3 regions of the Lysinibacillus sp. FSL R5-0849 genome follow, and region 3 is predicted to be linked to each of the others. Evidence: riboswitches for the same ligand, from Rfam matches in the RefSeq annotation. Region 3 holds a riboswitch; each other region holds the start of a gene.
The links. A riboswitch is a leader RNA that binds a small molecule or an ion and turns the genes downstream of it on or off. The one in region 3 is predicted to bind lysine.

Region 1: linked by a shared signal. The riboswitch ahead of MKY80_RS16750 (aspartate kinase) and the one ahead of MKY80_RS01295 (amino acid permease) in region 3 are both predicted to bind lysine.
Region 2: linked by a shared signal. The riboswitch ahead of MKY80_RS10845 (transporter substrate-binding domain-containing protein) and the one ahead of MKY80_RS01295 (amino acid permease) in region 3 are both predicted to bind lysine.

Annotation. Positions count from the first base shown of each region.
Region 1 covers NZ_CP152004.1:3,403,866-3,408,074, reverse strand. Annotated here, with positions in the region: gene uvrC (excinuclease ABC subunit UvrC) at 1-1,281, shown strand, start outside; lysine riboswitch at 1,374-1,552, shown strand; gene MKY80_RS16750 (aspartate kinase) at 1,684-2,910, shown strand; gene MKY80_RS16745 (YslB family protein) at 3,001-3,435, opposite strand; gene MKY80_RS16740 (succinate dehydrogenase cytochrome b558 subunit) at 3,708-4,209, shown strand, end outside.
Region 2 covers NZ_CP152004.1:2,208,062-2,212,270, reverse strand. Annotated here, with positions in the region: gene MKY80_RS10855 (amino acid ABC transporter ATP-binding protein) at 1-371, opposite strand, end outside; gene MKY80_RS10850 (amino acid ABC transporter permease) at 384-1,109, opposite strand; gene MKY80_RS10845 (transporter substrate-binding domain-containing protein) at 1,279-2,136, opposite strand; lysine riboswitch at 2,255-2,441, opposite strand; gene odhB (2-oxoglutarate dehydrogenase complex dihydrolipoyllysine-residue succinyltransferase) at 2,746-4,002, opposite strand; gene MKY80_RS10835 (2-oxoglutarate dehydrogenase E1 component) at 4,094-4,209, opposite strand, start outside.
Region 3 covers NZ_CP152004.1:263,673-267,881, reverse strand. Annotated here, with positions in the region: gene MKY80_RS01300 (response regulator transcription factor) at 1-7, opposite strand, end outside; gene MKY80_RS01295 (amino acid permease) at 171-1,634, opposite strand; lysine riboswitch at 1,717-1,893, opposite strand; gene MKY80_RS01290 (MFS transporter) at 2,045-3,277, shown strand; gene MKY80_RS01285 (hypothetical protein) at 3,322-3,861, opposite strand; gene MKY80_RS01280 (nitric oxide synthase oxygenase) at 3,927-4,209, opposite strand, start outside.

The sequences.
Region 1 (4,209 bases), 1.5 Mb from region 3:
TGTGTGAAACAAATTGATGGTCATGTTTACCAGGAAATGATTGAGGATATGACGAAGTTTCTTAACGGCGGTGTGGAGGCAGTCAAAAAGGAGCTTGAAATAAAAATGCTTGCGGCTGCCGAAAACTTAGAGTTTGAACGAGCTAAGGAGTTTCGTGATCAAATCGCCCATATTGATACAGTTATGCAGAAGCAAAAAATAGTATCAAGTGACACTACTAACCGTGATATCTTTGGCTATGCTGTGGAAAAAGGATGGATGTGTGTTCAGGTTTTCTTCGTTCGGCAAGGTAAACTGATCGAGCGAGATGTTTCTATTTTCCCGATCTATCAAGACGCAGAGGAAGAGTTCCTAACATTTGTGGGACGGTTTTATGAAAAACCAGAACATATTAAGCCAAAAGAAGTTTTTATTCCACAAGCAATTGATGGTGCCATTTTAACGGAATTGTTAGGTATCAAAGTTCTTACGCCAAAACGAGGTCAAAAAAAGGAGTTGGTAGATTTAGCGACGAAAAATGCTGAAATTGCAGTGTCCGCTAAATTCCAACTTATTGAACGACAGGAAGAACGTACTATTGGTGCATGCGAGGCACTTGGTGATGCAATGGGCATAACGACACCATTACGAATTGAAGCTTTTGATAATAGTCATATGCATGGAACAGACGCCGTATCTGCAATGGTTGTTTTTATTGATGGCAAACCCGCCAAAAAGGAATATCGCAAATATAAAACCCGTACAGCAGCCAAGCATGATGATTATGGTGCTATGCAAGAGGTAATCCGTCGACGCTATATTCGTGTTTTGAAGGAAGGTCTTCCATTACCAGATTTAGTGCTAATTGATGGTGGTAAAGGTCAAATGGAAGTTGCGCGTGAAGTATTAGAGGATGAATTAGGACTAGTTATACCTATTGCTGGTTTAGCAAAGGATGACAAGCATAATACATCCCAGCTATTGTTTGGTGATCCGCCAGAGGTCATTGCCTTAAAACGTACAAGTGACGGTTTTTATTTATTACAACGAATACAAGATGAAGTCCATCGTTTTGCGATTACCTTCTTGCGTCAACAGCATGAAAAGCATGCTATACAGTCTGTTCTGGATCAAATCGAAGGTGTCGGTCCAAAACGAAAACAGCAGTTACTGAAACACTTTGGTTCCGTGAAGAAAATACGGGAGGCTAGTGAGCTAGCTTTACAGGAAGCTGGGATGCCAGCTAATTTAGCAAATCATATTTATGCCTATTTTCAGCAGGAGACATTGTCAAAGGAATAGACATATGCTAAGGTTGTAAATAACATTATGATCCAATGTTATTAGCCCACTTGCTATATGAGGGCGGAAAAATTTAATATAATCACTTTTAAGGTGATGATAGAGGTGCAAGATTCAAAAGTAGCGCAAAAGAGGATGAACAAATCCTAAGACATTGCGTGAAAGGGGACCTTGCCGAAGTACAGCATTGTTGTTTCCGCTGTTGTACTGGTTTTGCATTTAAAAAATGTAAGACTGTCGATTCTAAACGTTTCGGAGAGCTATCACACATGCGCAAGTTTCGTTATTGTACATGTTATAGGCAGCTTTCACGTTTTGTGAAGGCTGCCTTTTTAGTTTTCTAGAGGCTGTTTTACACCTCATTTTAGGTGAATTACATGACTGGAAAGGAGAACAAAAGAAATGTCTAGAATAGTAATGAAATTTGGAGGGGCTGCTTTAGCATCGCCCGAACAAATTCAAGAGGCTGCACGAAAAGCAATTGCTGAAAGAGATAGAGGATTCGATGTGGTAGTAGTAGTTGGTGCGATGAGACAAACGATACAGGATGTGAAAATGAGCGTACTTCATTTCACGGATGATGTGTCAAAACGTGAATTAGATGCAGTTGTATCTTCATGCTCTCAGTTATCAAGCTCCGTATTTGCCATTGCAATACAAGAAGCTGGCTATAATGCGGTGTCACTAACAGGCTGGCAGGCTGGCATTTCCACGGATCATATGCATAGTCATGCAAGGATCAATCATATCGATGTTAGCCGTATTGATGAACATTTGCTGCAAGGACAAATCGTCGTTATTGCTGGAGATCAAGGCATTGACAATGACCAAAATATAACAACGCTTGGGAAAGGTGGAACCGAAACGACAGCCGTTGCACTTGCTGTTGCATTAGATGCTGATCGGACAGACATTTACACGAATGTTGATGGTGTGTATACAGCAGATCCACGCTTTGTTGTAAAGGCACAAAAACTACAGGAAATTTCCTATGATGAAATGTTAGAGATAGCACATTTAGGATCACACATCATTCATCCACGTGCAGTGGAGTTAGCTAAAAAGTTCCAAATGCCAGTGATCATACGCTCTAGTTTAGTGGAGTCAGTAGGTACTTTATTGAAGGAGGAAGTAGAGATGGAGAAAAATTTAGTAGTGCGTGGTGTTGCCTTTGAATCAGATGTTATTCGTTTAACAATTGGGTATGATGCTTATTCACATGCTTCATTAGCGGATATATTTTCAACTCTTGCTGAAAATCGCATCAACGTGGATATCATTGTTCAAGCAATCATTGATGGATTAAAACCAACTGTGTCCTTTTCGATTTTGAAAGAAGAATTTGCAGAAGCTTTACGTGTTTTAGAGGATAGTAAAGTATCACTTGGCTTTAGCTTTGCTGATTTCGAAATTGGATTGGCGAAAGTTTCGATAGTTGGCTCCGGTATGGTTTCGAATCCAGGTGTCGCTGCTCGCATGTTCGATCGTTTACGTCGTGAGAATATCCCTGTGAAGATGGTGAGCACCTCAGAAATTAAAGTGTCTGTTGTAGTACCACAGGATGAAATGATTCGTGCAGCAAATGCATTGCATGATGAATTTAATTTAGAGCAGGCTCTTTACATATAATAATAGAAGAAACAGCATTTTCTGTAATTGCCCGAAATAAAAGGAAGGATTGTCATCCCGTTTATTGAATGGGGAGACAATCCTTTTTTGTTACTCTGTTGGAATCGTATGCATAATTCGTTCCTTCACGTCCCATTTGACTGTAAACATAACGTAATGTTGCTTTTCACGTTTTTCATCATAACATTCTGTTAAATAGCCTTTAGCTAGCTGAATCTGTTCAGCTATAAATCCTGCTTCAAGTCTGAAGCTGCGTTGTTTGATTTGCAAGATTTCAGGGTCGTTTGTCAACTGGAAAATACGTCCGTCCTTCGATTCTTTCATTAGCTCTAATGTACCCCAACAGGCATCTGCGAAAAATGCGATTAGTTCGTCTTGACTTTTACATGGAAACTTGCGCGCAAGCTCTTTACCTGCCCAATAAAGGACATCATCCTCATGTTTACCGAGTATAGAAGATAGAATATGATCGCGAATGATCTCATAACCAAAGGATGAGATTGTAGGAGATGGAGTGTTTAACATTGTTATCCTTCTTTCTTAGAATTTTCTTATAATTTAACGTTAATAAAGTAATGGTAGATTTTTCGAGAAAAAACGACGCATTATGCACTAGATTAGTTCTTTAATAAGCTCTATGAAAAACTCCGAGTTGCCTTGACGCTCGTAGCTCTTGAGAGTACAATAAACATGTCATAATATTGTACCATGATGAAATACACAGTCAATGAAGTATCATTTACAAAATGATGACTTCTTTTGTTGTGCTATTTTAAGTACTAAGGGGGGTAACAGTCTTGTCGAAAGATCGAGAGTTTTTATGGCGTCGCTTACATTCTCTACTTGGGATCATTCCAGTAGGTCTGTTTTTAACGATGCACCTGTTCATTAACTTTACAGCAACAGGCGGGGCAGATAGTTATAACGATGCTACCGCAGTAATGGAAAAGATTCCATTCCTTATCCTAGTTGAATGGATTGTCATCTATATTCCATTGATGTTCCATGCATTTTATGGAGTGTTCATTGCATTCACTGCTTCACCAAACACAGGACGTTTCAGCACATACCGTAACTGGATGTTCTCATTACAACGTTTCACTGGTGTATTCCTAGTGATTTTCATTGCATGGCATATTTTCCAAACTCGTATTCAAAAAGCACTTGGAACACACGTTGATTACGACATGATGGCGAATATTGTTGCTAATCCATTCATGCTTGGGTTCTACATTGTTGGTATTTTATCAGCAACTTTCCACTTATCTAACGGTTTATGGGCATTCCTAGTAAGCTGGG
Region 2 (4,209 bases), 1.9 Mb from region 3:
TTTAAATATTTAAGCGCTGTTTCCTCCGCTTCCTTTTTCGAACGTTTTAAAACTTTTATTTGACCCACTGTACAATTATTTAAAACATTGTGGTTGTTAAATAAATTGAATTGCTGGAATACCATGCCTAGATGTGTTCGATATTCTTGGATATTGTGTTTTTCGTCTAGGATGTCCTCCCCTTGATAAATAATTTGCCCACCACTTGGTGTTTCTAATAAATTAATACAACGAAGTAAAGTGGATTTACCAGAACCAGAGGAACCAATTAAACAAACGACTTCCCCTTTTTCCACTTGAAAATTAACATCCTTTAACACTTGGTTACGTCCAAATGATTTACTTAAATGCTCAATTTTAATGACTGCCATTTGTGCGTCCCCCTAAATTGCTTCTTTTTGTTCTTTTTGATAAGCATCTGGTCCATCTAATCGTTTTTCAACATATAGCAGAATACGTGATGCAGTAAATGTCATGATGAAGTAAAGAATACAAGCTACAAAGAATGATTCAAAATAACGGAAGTTGTTACCAGAGATTGATTTTGTTTGGAAGAATAATTCTGTTACTCCAATAACGTTTAATACGGCTGTATCTTTAATATTCATAATTAATTGGTTGCCTGTCGCAGGTAGTACGTTACGCGCTACTTGTGGTAAAACTACGTGAAGCATGATCTGGAAGTGATTCATACCGATAGCCGATGCTGCCTCATATTGACCATTATCAATTGATACAATACCACCGCGAACAATTTCTGCCATATAGGCACCTGTATTAAGAGAAACGACTAAAATCCCTGCTGTAATAAAGTGCATGTCTATGCCAAATGCAATATCTAATCCATAGTAGACAACCATAGCCTGTACAATCATTGGTGTACCACGGAAAAATTCAACATAGCATGTGAGTATAAAATTAATAAGCTTTAAGCCATAAAATTTCACACCTTTTTTACGAACTGGAATCGTATGCATAATTCCGATGAAAAATCCGATAAATGCACCAATAATTGTACTTATAGTCGAAATTAGTAACGTATAATACGCACCTCGTAAAAACATTTGCCAGTTGTTTTCAATAATTGAAAGTATCCATTCAAGACTCATGATGTTCCTCCTAACAATGTCATGTTGCTTGCTATCTTTTTCGTGCCCTAGCTCTTTCTACTAGTCTATGTTTTATTTCGCTAGGACATTATCATTATGTAGAGAGGTTCTCATTTTAATAATGATGAAATGATAGTGCACGGACTAGTCAATAGTCCGTGCCATTTTTTTATTGTGCTGCTGGTTGCTGAGAAATAGCTTCTTCCATAATCGCTTGGCGATCATCTTCAGAAATTCCTTTTAGAATTTCATTGATTTTATCAAGATTCGCATCTTCTTTACGTAAGCCTACAGCAATTGACGTATTTGAAAGATCTGTATCGAAGCCCTCTTCAAATGCTACGTATGTGAATTTATCGTTGGCAGCAGCTGCGGAAATACCTTCTGGACGTTCTGCAACATAGCCATCAATTTTGCCTGCCTCTAAAGCTACACGCATAGCTGGGAAGCTTTCCATTGCTGTTTGTTTATTAACATCTTTGATTTGGTCTATCACATTGTAGTTGGATGTATTAAGTTGTGATGTAATTTTTGCTCCAGAGAAATCTTGAATGGATTTGACCCCTTCATATTTGCTGCCTTTTTTAATAACCATAACAAAATCAGAAGTATAGTAGTTTTCTGTAAAATCAATTGTTTTCTTACGTTCTTCTGTTGGCGACATGCCTGCGATAATTGCATCAATTTTATTTGATTGTAGCGCTGGTACTAAGCCGTCCCATTCCATTTTAACGATCACTAATTCTTTGCCTAAGCCTTCAGCGATTTTTTTCGCCATTTGTACATCATAGCCGCCTGCATATTCTGCATTATCTGCAATTTTCACCGCACCATTTGCATCATTTTGCTGTGTCCAGTTGAATGGTGGGTAGCCAGCCTCCATTCCAATTCGGAATTCACCGCCGCCGTCTTCCTTATCTGCGCCAGCTTCTCCTGAACTGCCTTCTTTTTTGTCGCTAGTGCCACATGCAGCTAGCACAATTGCCGTCATGATAGAGATCATTACTAACAGCCATTTTCTTTTCATGAAAAACTCCCCTTTTCTGTAAAAAAATAAGACAACTGTACGAAAAAAGACCTAAGTTTTGTGAACTTAGGTCTTACCTTTTATGACAGTTGCCCAAATCCTCACTATAATTCCATGTTTCCGAGATAGCACAACCTAGTAAACCTGGAATTGAATTCACTAGGACAGTCCTGCACTTATTCACTGCAGACCCAGCATAAAAGTACGAGCTCCTTTTATACTTCGGCGATATTTCCTTCTTCATTGCGTCTTTGTTTGCTTGTACTCAACAATGAACTAATAAATACCGCGCCTCTACCTCACTGTTATAGGTTAGTGAGGTTTGTTTATTTAATTGATATTTAGATACTACTATAAAACTAGTATGTACGTCAAGAGAGTTTTAGCATTTTTCTGACTAATGACAATATTAGGGTATTATGCTTGACCTATCCATTGTTAATCTATGTATTTTTGTCAATATATCCGCCGGAAAACCACAAATTTTTACTATCAATGGTTTTTATACTAAGAAAATAGTTTCGTATTTTCAAAATCACTAAAGACTTTAGTGATACAGAAAACCAAGAAAAAAACCCTGTAAAACAAAGTTTACAGGGTTTAAAGGATTTATGAATTTAATAATAAATCTTCAGGATTTTCGATTAATTCTTTAACTGTTTTTAAGAATCCTACAGAATCTTTTCCATCGATGATACGGTGATCATAAGAAAGTGCTACGTACATCATTGGACGGATTTGAACTTCACCATTTACTGCAACTGGACGGTTAACAATTGAGTGCATACCTAAAATACCAGCTTGAGTACCGTTCATAATTGGTGTTGACATTAATGAACCGAATACACCACCGTTTGTGATTGTGAATGATCCACCAGCCATGTCATTTAAGCCTAGTTTTTTCTCACGAGCTTTAGTCGCTAAGCTAGCGATATCTTTTTCGATTTCTGCGAAGTTTTTGCTGTTTGCATCGCGTACAACTGGTACTACTAAACCTTCTTCAGTTGATACTGCAATACCGATATCAAAGAAGTTATTTAAATGTAATTCATCGCCAACGATTTGAGCGTTTACGTATGGGTATTTTTTCAGTGCTGCAACAACAGCTTTTGTGAAGAATGACATGAAACCAAGTTTGATGTCGTTTGCTTTAACAAACTCTTCTTGTTTACGTTTACGAAGTGCCATGATGTTTGTCATGTCAATTTCGTTGAATGTTGTTAACATTGCTGTTGATTGTTTAACTTCTAATAAACGTTTTGCAATTGTTTGACGACGACGGCTCATTTTTTCAATTGTTACACGGTCAGAATTAGCAGCTGGTGTGAATACAACTGGGCCACCTGTAGTTGCTACTGGTGCTGGTGCTGGTACTGCTGGTGCTGTACCATGTGCTGACACATCTTGTACACGAACACGGCCTTGTGGATCTACTGGAGATACCGCTGCAAGGTCGATGCCTTTTTCACGTGCAAGTCGACGTGCCGCTGGAGATGCGATAACACGCTCACCAGAAGTTTCTTCTACTACAGGAGCTGCTGCAACTGGTGCTGTAGGAGCCGCTTGTGGCGCTGCTGGAGCTGGAGCTGCTTCAGCTGGAGCCGCCGTTGCTGGTGCAGCTGCTGCGCCTTCGCCTGCTTCTACGATAGCAATAACTTGACCAACTAGTACAGTATCGCCTTCTTCAGCTAAAATTTGTGTTAATACACCTGCTTCTTCAGAAATGATTTCAGCGTTTACTTTATCTGTTTCAAGTTCAACGATGAATTCACCTTTTTCAACGCGATCGCCCACTTTTTTTACCCACTGTGCGATACTACCTTCTGTAATCGATTCTGCTAATTCAGGGACTTTAATTTCAGCCACTTTCATTTCCTCCTTTGATTAACGTGCATGACGCACATAAAAGGGCTACTGCTTATGGGCAAGTAGCCCAGCTATCAATATTTATATGTTATTATTTAACCTTTACTGGCTCAGCAACTGCTTCTTCAATAAGTGATGATTGAGCTGCTTTATGAGAATCTGCATCCCCTTCAGAAGTTGAGCTCATTGCAGGACGACCTACATAGC
Region 3 (4,209 bases):
TTTGCATTTTCATGCACCTCTCTCTACTAGAAAGTCAAAAATCACACTTCCATATCTATAGTATACTACCATATATATGATATTAATTTAGTAATAATTTTAAAGGTCTCTATATAAAAAAAGCTGTTCCATCAACCATTATACAGCGGTTTATAGAACAGCTCTTCTATTTAATTTTCCACTTTTAAATCACAATCTTTAAGAGGAAGCATTTTTGTTTTATGTTTAATTTTGTACCCTAGCCATAGCAATAGGAACAGTGGAATACCAATATAGGAAACAAGGATACCATACCAATCGATTGTACCTCCGATAAACGCTGTGTAATTCTGTCCAATTACAACAATCATACAAATAGTAAAGGCGAATAGTGGACCGAATGGGTATAGCTTTGCTTTATACGGTAATAGCTTTGGATCTAAGCCCTGTGCCTCGAAAGCACGACGGAAACGATAATGACTAAATGCAATACCTAGCCAAGCAATAAAACCTGACATCCCAGAGGCATTTAATAGCCAGATATAAACAACCCCATCACCAAAGAATGATGCTAAAAACGCTACACAGCCTACAGCTAATGTTGCGATCAATGCATAAATCGGAATACCTCGACGACTTAGCTTTGCAAAGAATTTAGGAGCATGACCATCCACTGCTAATTGCCATAGCATACGTGAAGATGCATACAGTCCAGAATTACCTGCTGATAGCATAGCCGTTAAAATAATGGCATTCATTAAGGAGGCAGCAAAAGCAATACCTAAACGATCAAACACGAGAGTAAATGGAGATACAGCGATATCCTCCGATAATAAGCGTTCATCTGTGAATGGAATTAACATCCCTATAGCAGCAATAGCTAAAATATAAAATAAAATAATACGCCAAAACACCGATTTTACTGCCTTCGGTATATTTTTTCCAGGATCATCTGTTTCCCCTGCTGTTACCCCAAGTAGCTCTGTTCCTTGGAATGAAAATCCTGCTGCAAGGAAAATACCAAATGTAGCAAGGAAGCCACCATGGAATGGTCCATCACTAATAAAGAAATTTGTAAAACCTACAGGTGCCTGTCCACCTAAAATACCAAAAATCATTAATATGCTAATAATAATAAATACAATGACCGTAGCCACTTTAATCATCGCAAACCAATATTCACTTTCACCATAGCTCTTTACAGACAATAAATTAAATGTCAGTACAATTACAATAAATAATACTGTCCAAAGTGCTGATGAGCTATCTGGGAACCAATATTTCATAATTAATGACACTGCCGCAATTTCGGCTGCAATCGTAATTGCCCAGTTATACCAATAGTTCCAGCCTAGTGCAAAGCCTAGAGCGGGATCTACAAATTTTGTCGCATACGTACTAAAAGAACCCGAGGATGGCATATAGGCAGCCATTTCCCCTAAACTTGTCATTAAAAAATATACCATAATACCGATTAAGGCATAGGCAAGCAATGCGCCTCCCGGTCCTGCTTGTGCAATGGCACCACCACTGGCTAAAAATAGCCCTGTACCAATTGTACCGCCTAAAGAAATCATTGTGATATGACGGCTTTTTAATTCTTTTTTCAGCTTCGGTGCATTATGGCCGAGCTGATTTACTTTTATTTCACTCACGATATAGCTTCCTTCCTATTTATGAGGCAAAAAAATGCCATCACATGAACAATGTGATGGCTAAGTTAATCCTCAGTTTTTCCTAAACGATAGCTCAACACGTTGTACAAACGTGACAGTTCTGTTCCTTTCGGAGACAGCCCCAGCATGAGGTTTTCAAGTCCCCTCACACTTCGGCAATATTTCCTTTCAGCTAATCTCTTCAATGCTTGTCATTTCAATAAGCTTACTTATAAATATCGCGACCTCTACCTCATTACAAACATGAGGCATATAATTATTAAATTTATGATATTTACTATACTAACATAAGACCTAAGACATTTCAATATAACCATTAATGTTTTGTATTTTGTGAATTTTCCACTATTTTTAATAGTGTAATAAAGTGTTATAGTAGTTCAATTAGAATGGTAATAACGGGGGGAATAATTTTGACTTTACATGATCATTCCGCCAGCTACACGAATAGAAAAATTAGCTGGAAGGGAACAACCTTATTATTAGTTTTTGGAATAATATTTATAGCGTCTACATTACGAATGCCACTAACTGTTGTGGGTCCAATTGTATCCTTTATCCGTGACGATCTTGGTATTTCCAATGTTCTAGCCGGTTTTTTGACAACTATTCCATTGCTTGCTTTTGCCACTATATCACCATTCGCACCAGTTGTAGCACGAAAACTTGGGCTTGAGCTAACCTTATTTTTATCCACGATTTTATTGGCCTTAGGAATTGTACTACGCTCCCTCGGTACAACAGGGTTACTTGTATTTGGCACAGTGCTCATTGGCGTAGCCATATCATTTGGAAATGTGTTGATTCCAGGTTTATTAAAATTAAAATTTCCATACCATGTAGGGTTACTAATGGCATTTTTTACTATGTCGATGAACTTAACGGCTGGACTTGGAGCAGGTATTAGTTATCCAATAGCTAATTCTTCACTAGGTTGGCAGGGAGCATTGGCTGTGGCGCTTATATTAGTCGTATTAACGATTTTAATTTGGATACCTCAATTGAAATTGAATAAGCCAGAACCAGCTACTACGGCCAAAAAAACAGGTAAACCCCTTTGGAAATCACCTGTTACATGGGCAGTAACAGGTGCAATGGGCTTACAATCTTTATTATTTTATACGACAGCAGCTTGGATTCCTGAAATTTATATTGCGCAGGGATTGGCTCCTGATAAAGCTGGTTGGATGTTTTCCATTATGCAATTCTCACAAGTCCCCATGGCATTGGCTGTCCCCATTATTGCTGGTAAAATGACTTCACAAAGACCACTTGTCCTTATGTTTACATCGTTCTATTTAGTAGGATTTGTCGGCGTTGTAATGGAATGGACAACGTTGGGGATATTATGGATGATCCTTCTAGGTTTAGCAGGTGGAGCTTCATTCGCATTAGCAATGATGTTCTTTACACTTCGCACACGTACAGCATTTGAAGCCGCTGATCTATCAGGGTTTGCACAATCATTGGGCTATTTATTCGCTGCCATTGGGCCGATTCTTTTCGGATACCTCCATGATTTATTTGGTGGTTGGAATATTGCCGGCTGGCTCTTTGTTGTTGTTGCTATGACACTCTTCTTATGTTCCATGCGAGCCTCTAAAGATGAATATGTCCATTAAATTTAAGCAGTTGGGGAAGTGATCTGACCCCATCTGCTTTTTGTCTATATCCATTTCTTTTTTTGATGTTTTAGTAAGGCTAGCAGTTCCTCAAGTTCCTCTGTTGTGCTCTTGGTATGTGCCTTAATAGCAGTAAAAACAGGGATTGCCTCTTGAAGGAGTAAAAAACTAAAATAATAATAGCCTAAAAAAGCTTCTGGTTCATAGCCTCTAGGTGTATCTTCCTCCCATTCCAGCTCATCATCCTCTTCATTTTCCACCCATAAATATTTCGTATCCAAAAGCTCTTGCATCGTTGAAACGTTATGTGTTGAATCTTGATAATCCTCAGTTATTGCATGAGCCACAGCTAAATAAAGCTCTATTTCTGCTAAGGAGACTTCCTTCACATTTTTACTTGAAAGCTTTTTTAAAAGAATAAGCAAAACCCATGGCGTCACCTGCCAAAGTGTTCCTTGATGTTCGATTAGTTCAGTCAGCTCTTGATATTGTTCCTGTTCAATTAGGCGAGGAATGTCTGTTCCTCTGCCATAAGGTGTCGTCAATTGTTGCCAAGGGATATTCGAAATATTTTGGTTCAACATCTTGAATTGCCTCTCTCCTAAAAAGGTACTTAGGAGCTGTTCGTTTATGAACAACTCCTTTAAAGTTAATAACATGGTTTCTGATAAAAATAATTGGGCGTATGGTAGGTATTTACATAAGGCTTATGGAATATATGAGTGGTCGCAGGGGAAAGTGGTGGGATTAACCATGTCCAGTTACCCGTAACTTCTCGCCCTGCTGATTCCTCAGCTTCCTCAAATAATTTAAACTGCTGAGCAGCAGTATGATGATCTACAATGCTCACACCATTCTCTTTAAAAGAATGAAGGACAGCTATATTGAGCTCCACTAATGCTCGGTCACGCCAAAGAGAAGCTTGTTTGGTT